2 regions of the Aquipuribacter sp. SD81 genome follow, and region 1 is predicted to be linked to the other one. Evidence: predicted binding sites of a transcription regulator. Region 1 holds the regulator's gene; the other holds the start of a gene.
What was found. The regulator HspR, encoded in region 1, represses chaperone genes until heat shock. The targets are predictions, from matches to a motif close to AAGTTGAGTCNNNNNGACTCAACTT.

Region 1 (3,400 bases):
GGTCGTCATGTCGAACGGCTACACCCCGTTCGAGGTGTCGCTGGCCTACCTCGGCGCCCTCAAGGAGGCCGTCCGCACCTCGTCCGCCCTCGACGGCTGAGCCGGCGGCCGCGCCCGCCAAACTTGACACGACCCGACTCAGGGTCGCACCCTGTCCGCACCATGACTGGACAGGACTGGCTCGAGAAGGACTTCTACGCCGTCCTCGGCGTGCCCAAGGACGCGGACGCCGCCGCGGTGAAGAAGGCGTACCGCAGGCTCGCGCGCACGCACCACCCCGACGCCAACGCCGGCGACCCGGCCGCGGAGCGACGGTTCAAGGACGTCGGCGAGGCGTACTCGGTGCTGTCGGACCCCGAGAAGCGCCGGCAGTACGACGCTGTCCGCGCCATGCGCTCCGGAGCCCGCTTCACCGCGGGTGGTCCCGGCGGGGCAGGCGGGGCCGGCTTCGAGGACCTCTTCGGCGGCATGTTCGGCGGGGCGGGCGCCCCGCGCGGCGGCACCCGCTACGGCTCGCGCCGCTCGGGGCAGGGCGCGCAGGAGTTCGACGACCTGCTCGCGGACCTGCTCGGCCAGCAGGGCTTCGGCGGCACGCCCGCCGGTGGCCCGGGCGGCGGCTTCCCCGGTGCGACGCGCGGCCCGGTCCGCGGCGACGACCTCACCGCGACCGCGCGCGTCACGCTCGCGCAGGCCCTTCGGGGCACCGAGGTCGAGGTCGCGGTGGGCGACCCCGCCGCGGGCTCGCGGCAGGTGCGGGCGCGGCTGCCGCAGGGGGTGCGCGACGGGCAGAAGGTCCGGGTGCGCGGCAAGGGCGCACGCGGCTCCGGCGGTGCGGGCGACCTCATCGTGACCGTCCGGGTGGCCGCGGACGAGGCCTTCTCGTGGGACGGCGCGGCGCTGCGCGTCACCGTGCCGGTCACCTTCGCCGAGGCCGCGCTCGGCGACACCGTGCACGTGCCGACGCTCGAGGGCGTCGCACGGCTCAAGGTCCCCGCCGGCACGCCGTCCGGGCGGACTTTCCGGCTCAAGGGCCGCGGCCCCGTGGTCAAGGGCACCGCGACCGACCTGCTCGCCACCGTGCAGGTCGTCGTGCCGCAGAAGCTGTCGGCCGAGGCGCGCGCCGCCGTCGAGACCCTCCGGGCCTCCGAGGCGGGCTCCGACCCGCGCGCCGACCTCCTCGCCGCGGCGGAGGCGAGCCGGCAGGCGGTGGCCTCGTGAGCGGGACCGCGCGCGTGCGTCGCGCGTACGTCATCTCGGTGGCGGCCGAGCTCGCCGGCATGCACCCGCAGACCCTGCGGCAGTACGACCGGGAGGGCCTCGTCACGCCCACCCGCACCCGCGGCGGCGGACGGCGCTACACCGACGACGACGTCGAGCGCCTGCGCGAGGTGCAGCGGCTCTCGCAGCAGGAGGGCGTCAACCTCGCGGGCATCCGCCGCATCATGGCGCTGGAGGTGGAGGTCGAGCGGCTTCGCGACGAGCTCGCCGCGACCCGCGAGGAGCTGCGCCGCACCCGCGAGGCCGCCGACCGCGTCTTCGCCGCCGGCGCGGCCGGCGACATCGTCGCCATGCCGCCCGGCCGTCGTCCCCGTCGGCGCGAGGTGTCGACCGCGCTCGTCGTCTGGCGTCCCCAGCACCGCTCCTGACCCGCCGCGCGTACCGGGCGTAGGTCTGCGTTCGTGTCGACGTGCGCGGCGTAGGTCTGCGTTCGTGTCGACGTGCGCGGCGTGAGTCTGCGTTCGTGTCGACGTGCGCGGCGTAGGTCTGCGTTCGTGTCGACGTGCGCGCGCAGGCCTCAGAGCATCGGCTGCCGGTCCTTGACCGGCACGACCTCGCCGCTGCGGCGGGCGGCCACGTAGTCCCTCAGCATCCGGTTCACCTCGGGGGCGAGGAGGTAGAGCCCGAGGATGTTGACCAGCGCGCAGACGAACAGCATCGAGTCGGCGAAGTTCAGCACGTCGGAGAACGTGAGCACGGCGCCGAGCACGATGAAGACGCAGTACAGGACCTTGAACACGAGCTCGCTGAGCCGGCTGCGGCCGAAGAGCGTCGTCCAGGCCTTGAGCGTGTAGTACGACCACGTGATGAGAGTCGAGAACGCGAACAGCGCCACGGCGACCGCGAGCACGGCCGGGAACCACGGGATGACGGTCGCGAACGCGTCGGAGGTGAGGACCACCCCGTCGGGGCTCGGGTCCTCGCCCGCCGCGTAGGCGGCGCGGGCGTCGAGCCACGACTGCGGCGAGGCGACGACGATGGTGACGGCCGTCATCGTGCAGATGATGACGGTGTCGATGAAGGGCTCGAGCAGGGCGACGTAGCCCTCGGTCACCGGCCGCTTCGTCTTCACGGCGGAGTGCGCGATGGCCGCGGAGCCCAGGCCCGCCTCGTTGGAGAACGCCGCGCGCTGGAAGCCGACCACGAGCACGCCGAGCACGCCGCCGGCGACGCCCTCGGGGTCGAACGCCCCGGTGACGATCGAGGCGAGCGCGTCCGGCACGGCGCCGGCGTTGAACGCGATGACGGTGAGGCACGCGAGCACGTAGACGATCGCCATCGCGGGCACGAGCCGGCTCGTCACCTTCGCGATCGACCTGATCCCGCCGATGATGACGAGACCCACGAGGCCCGCGAGCACGAGGCCGAACACGAGCGAGGCGCCGCCGGAGCCGAGCGGGCCGTCGGCGCCGCCGGTGACGTTCTCGGCCTGGGCGAAGGTCTGGTTCGCCTGGAACATGTTCCCGCCGGCCATGCCGAAGGCGAGGATCGCGATCGCGTACACGCCGACGAGCACCTGCGGCAGGACGGGCACCTTGAGCTTGGCGAAGGCGACGCGCAGGTAGCGGAAGGGCCCGCCGGTGACGGTCCCGTCCGCGTGCTCCTCGCGGAACGCGACGCCGAGCGTGCACTCGACGAACTTCGTCGCCATGCCGAGCAGGCCGGCGACGATCATCCAGAACGTCGCGCCCGGACCGCCGATCGACACCGCGACCGCGACGCCGGCGATGTTGCCGAGGCCGACCGTGCCGGAGACCGCCGCGGTGAGGGCCTGGAAGTGCGTGACCTCGCCCGGGTCGTCCGGGTCGTCGTAGGTGCCGCGGGCGAGCGCGACGGCGTGCCCGAAGCCACGGATCTGGATGAAGCGGTACCCGATCGTGAAGACGACGGCGCCGATGATGAGCCACGCGACGATCCACGGGAACTCGGCGCCGCCCAGGCTGACGGGGTAGAAGATCACCGTGCTGACGGCGTCCGACACGGGTGCGAACGCGCCGTCGATGGCGTCCTCGACCCGCTCGATGGGGCCCGGCGTGGCGCTGGCGGGCAGGGCAGCGATCATGCGGGGCTCCTCCGGTTCGGGTACCGGGCCGCGCTGCCCGGCGCTGCAGGGGACTGACCG
Region 2 (3,400 bases), on a different contig from region 1:
AGGCCATGGCCGCCCCTGCCGTCGTGCCCCCCGAACGCCCTGCTCACCAGCCCCGGCAGGTGCGGACCGTGCACCTGCAGCGGTGGAAGGACGAGGGCCGTCGTTGGGCGATGCTGACCGCCTACGACGCCATGACGGCGCGTGTGCTGGAGGAGGCCGGGATCCCCGTGCTCCTCGTCGGGGACTCCGCCGCCGGCGTCGTCTACGGCTACGACACGTCCCTGCCGGTGACGATGGAGGAGATGCTCCCGCTCGTCGGGGCCGTCGCCCGCTCGACCGTCCGCCCGCTCGTGGTCGCGGACCTGCCCTTCGGCAGCTTCGAGGCCTCCGACGCCCAGGCCGTGGAGTCCGCGGTGCGGCTCATGAAGGCCGGCGCCAACGCCGTCAAGCTCGAGGGCGGCGAGGCGCGCGCGTCGCGGGTGGCCGCCATCGTGACGGCCGGCATCCCCGTCATGGGCCACGTGGGGTTCACCGCGCAGGCGGAGAACGCCATCGGCGGGTACCGGGTGGCCGGGCGCGGCGAGGCCGCCGCCGAGCAGGTCGTCGCCGACGCCGTCGCGGTCGAGCGCGCGGGAGCCTTCTCCATGGTCGTGGAGATGGTGACGGCGCCGGTCGCCGCCCGGCTGCACGAGGCCGTCGGCGTGCCGACCATCGGCATCGGCTCCGGCCCGGACATGGACGCGCAGGTCCTGGTGTGGCAGGACATGGCCGGCCTCAACGACGACCGCCGCTTCAGCTTCGTCAAGCGCTACGCCGACCTGCGCGGCGAGCTGCGCCGCGCCGCCGAGGCGTACGCCGCCGACATCGAGGCCGGCACGTTCCCGGGTCCGGAGCACTCCTTCGAGCGGTGACGGCCGGGCGCTGCAGGGCCGGTCCAGCGGCGCCTGCCGCGACGCCACGTCCGTCATGATCCATGCCGCGCGAGGCGACACCGGCCCCGCACCCGCGACTCGCGTCATGATCCATGCCGCGCACGACGGAAGGTGCCCCGTACGCGCGACTCACGTCATGATCGATGCCGCGCGCGACGGCCGGCCGCACGGCCCCCGCGGCCCGCAGGGTCAGCTCCCGCCGCGGTCCCAGCGGTCGTCCTCGTCGTCCCAGCGCTCGTTGCGGGCGGCGGCCGTCTCCAGCGCCGCCGCGGCGGCCTCGCGCGTCGGGTAGGGCCCGATGAGGTCGGTGTAGTGCGACTGGCGGCCCTCCTCCACCTGCTTGGTGCGGGTGTTGAACCAGAACTCGGTCGCGTCGTCGGCCATGGGCAGGAGTGTGCTCCCGTCACCCCGCCGCGCCACCGGGGACGACCACGCCGTGCGCGGACGCCACCTCGCACCCGCAGCGGTGCTCGGCGGGCACGCGGGTGGAGACGCGAGACGGCCCGTGCCGGGAATTGAGCGGACCCGACTGAGGTTGGCTTGAGCATGACCCGCTCAAGTTCTACACTCGTCCTCGTTCCCGGACAGGCCGGGACGCAGCGCTACAGGAGGTCCGTCATGGCTCTCGGTCGCCCCTTCTTCACCGACATCGACCGCGTCTTCGAGGACATGACCCGCGGCATGGCCGCCCCGGTGGGGTTCGGCGCCGTGGACGCCGCCCTCGACGTCGACTCCGGTCGTCTCACCGCCCGCTTCGACCTGCCCGGCGTCGACCGCGACTCGCTCAGCGTGCGGGTCGCCGGTGACGCGCTCGTCGTGGAGGCGCTCCGCTCCCCCGTCGAGCTCGGCAGCCGCCACAAGGTGCTCGCCGCCGAGCGCAGCACCGGGCAGGTGCGGCGCGTGTTCCGCACCGGGCTCAACCTCGACGCCGACACCGTCACCGCCCGGTTCGAGGACGGGGTCCTCCTCGTCGAGGCCGGCACCCGCGCCCCCGGGCGCACCGTGCAGGTGAGCTTCGGCGGCAGCAGCGGCGGCGAGCAGCCGTCGATCGTCCAGGGCGAGCAGGCCACGCAGCAGGGCTGAGTCCACCGTGACGGAGGGGCGGGTCGCCACGACCCGCCCCTCCGCCGTGTGCGCACCTAGACTCCCCGCCATGGCCACGACGACCCAGCGCCCGCCACTGAGGCCGGGCCGCGTCAGCCCGAGGCGGTCCGTGCCGCCGCACATCCGACGACCCGAGTACGTCGACCGGCCCCGCGCGGCCCGCTGGACCGGCGGCGAGGTGAAGGACGCCGCGACCGTCGCGGCGATGCGGCGCGCGTGCACCCTCGCCGCCGACGCGCTGCAGGCGGTCGGGCGCGCGGTCGCCCCCGGCGTCACCACCGAGGAGCTCGACGCGGTCGGGCACGACTACCTCGTCGAGCGCGGCGCGTACCCCTCGACGCTCGGCTACCCCGGCCACGGCTCGCCGGCGTTCCCGAAGTCCCTGTGCACGAGCGTCAACGAGGTCGTGTGCCACGGCATCCCGGACGACACCGTCCTGCTCGACGGCGACATCGTGAACGTCGACATCACCGCCTACCTCGAGACCGACGGCATCGCCGTCCACGGCGACACGAACGCGACGTTCCTCGTCGGCGGCGAGGACGCGGTGAGCGAGGACGTCCGGCTGCTCGTCGAGCGCACGCGCGAGGCGACGCTGCGCGGCATCCGCGCCGCCCAGCCGGGACGTCGGCTCAACGTCGTCGGCCGCGTCATCGAGAAGTACGCGACACGCTTCGGCTACGGCGACGTCGCCGCCTTCACCGGCCACGGCATCGGCGAGGCGTTCCACTCCGGCATCGTCGTGCCGCACTACGACGCCGCCCCCGAGCACGACACCGTCATCGAGCCGGGCATGACCTTCACCGTCGAGCCGATGCTCACCCTCGGCGCCTCCGAGCACCGGATGTGGGACGACGGCTGGACCGCCGTCACCGTCGACGGGTCGTGGACGGCGCAGTTCGAGCACACCGTCCTCGTCACCGAGCACGGCCCTGAGCTGCTCACCGTCCCCAGCGACGGCAACCCCCCCGGAGGCCTGCTGTGACTGCCCGCAAGGACCCCAGGCTCGCGGTCGGCGTCGACATCGGCGGGTCCGGCATCAAGGCCGCCGTCGTCGACGTGGACGCCGGTGAGCTCGTCGCGGACCGCGTCCGCCACAAGACGCCCGAGGGCGGCAAGCCGGACGACGTCGCCGAGGTCGCGGCCACCGTCCTCGCCGAGGTGCTGCAGGCCGGCCCGGAGCCGACCACCGGGGAGACGGTCGGGGTCGGCTTCCCCGCCGTCGTCCAGCACGGCGTCACCCGCACCGCGGCCAACGTCCACGAGGACTGGGTCGACGCGCCTGCCGCGGAGCTGTTGACGAAGGCCCTCGGGCGCCGCGCGGTCGTCGCGAACGATGCGGACGTCGCCGGGCTCGCCGAGGTGCGCTTCGGCGCCGGGCGCGACGTGCCCGGCGTCGTGGTCGTCACGACCCTCGGGACCGG

Region 2: a site for HspR is predicted at 1,410-1,434, ahead of WAA21_RS08545 (Hsp20/alpha crystallin family protein). Genes of this name have one in related genera too.

What each region holds. Positions count from the first base shown of each region.
Region 1 covers NZ_JBBAYJ010000006.1:92,855-96,254, forward strand. The annotation lists gene WAA21_RS05245 (EAL and HDOD domain-containing protein) at 1-100, shown strand, start outside; gene WAA21_RS05250 (DnaJ C-terminal domain-containing protein) at 163-1,218, shown strand; gene WAA21_RS05255 (heat shock protein transcriptional repressor HspR) at 1,215-1,646, shown strand; gene WAA21_RS05260 (alanine/glycine:cation symporter family protein) at 1,796-3,340, opposite strand.
Region 2 covers NZ_JBBAYJ010000011.1:74,274-77,673, forward strand. The annotation lists gene panB (3-methyl-2-oxobutanoate hydroxymethyltransferase) at 6-851, shown strand; gene WAA21_RS08540 (SPOR domain-containing protein) at 1,062-1,256, opposite strand; gene WAA21_RS08545 (Hsp20/alpha crystallin family protein) at 1,491-1,955, shown strand; gene map (type I methionyl aminopeptidase) at 2,026-2,961, shown strand; gene ppgK (polyphosphate--glucose phosphotransferase) at 2,958-3,400, shown strand, end outside.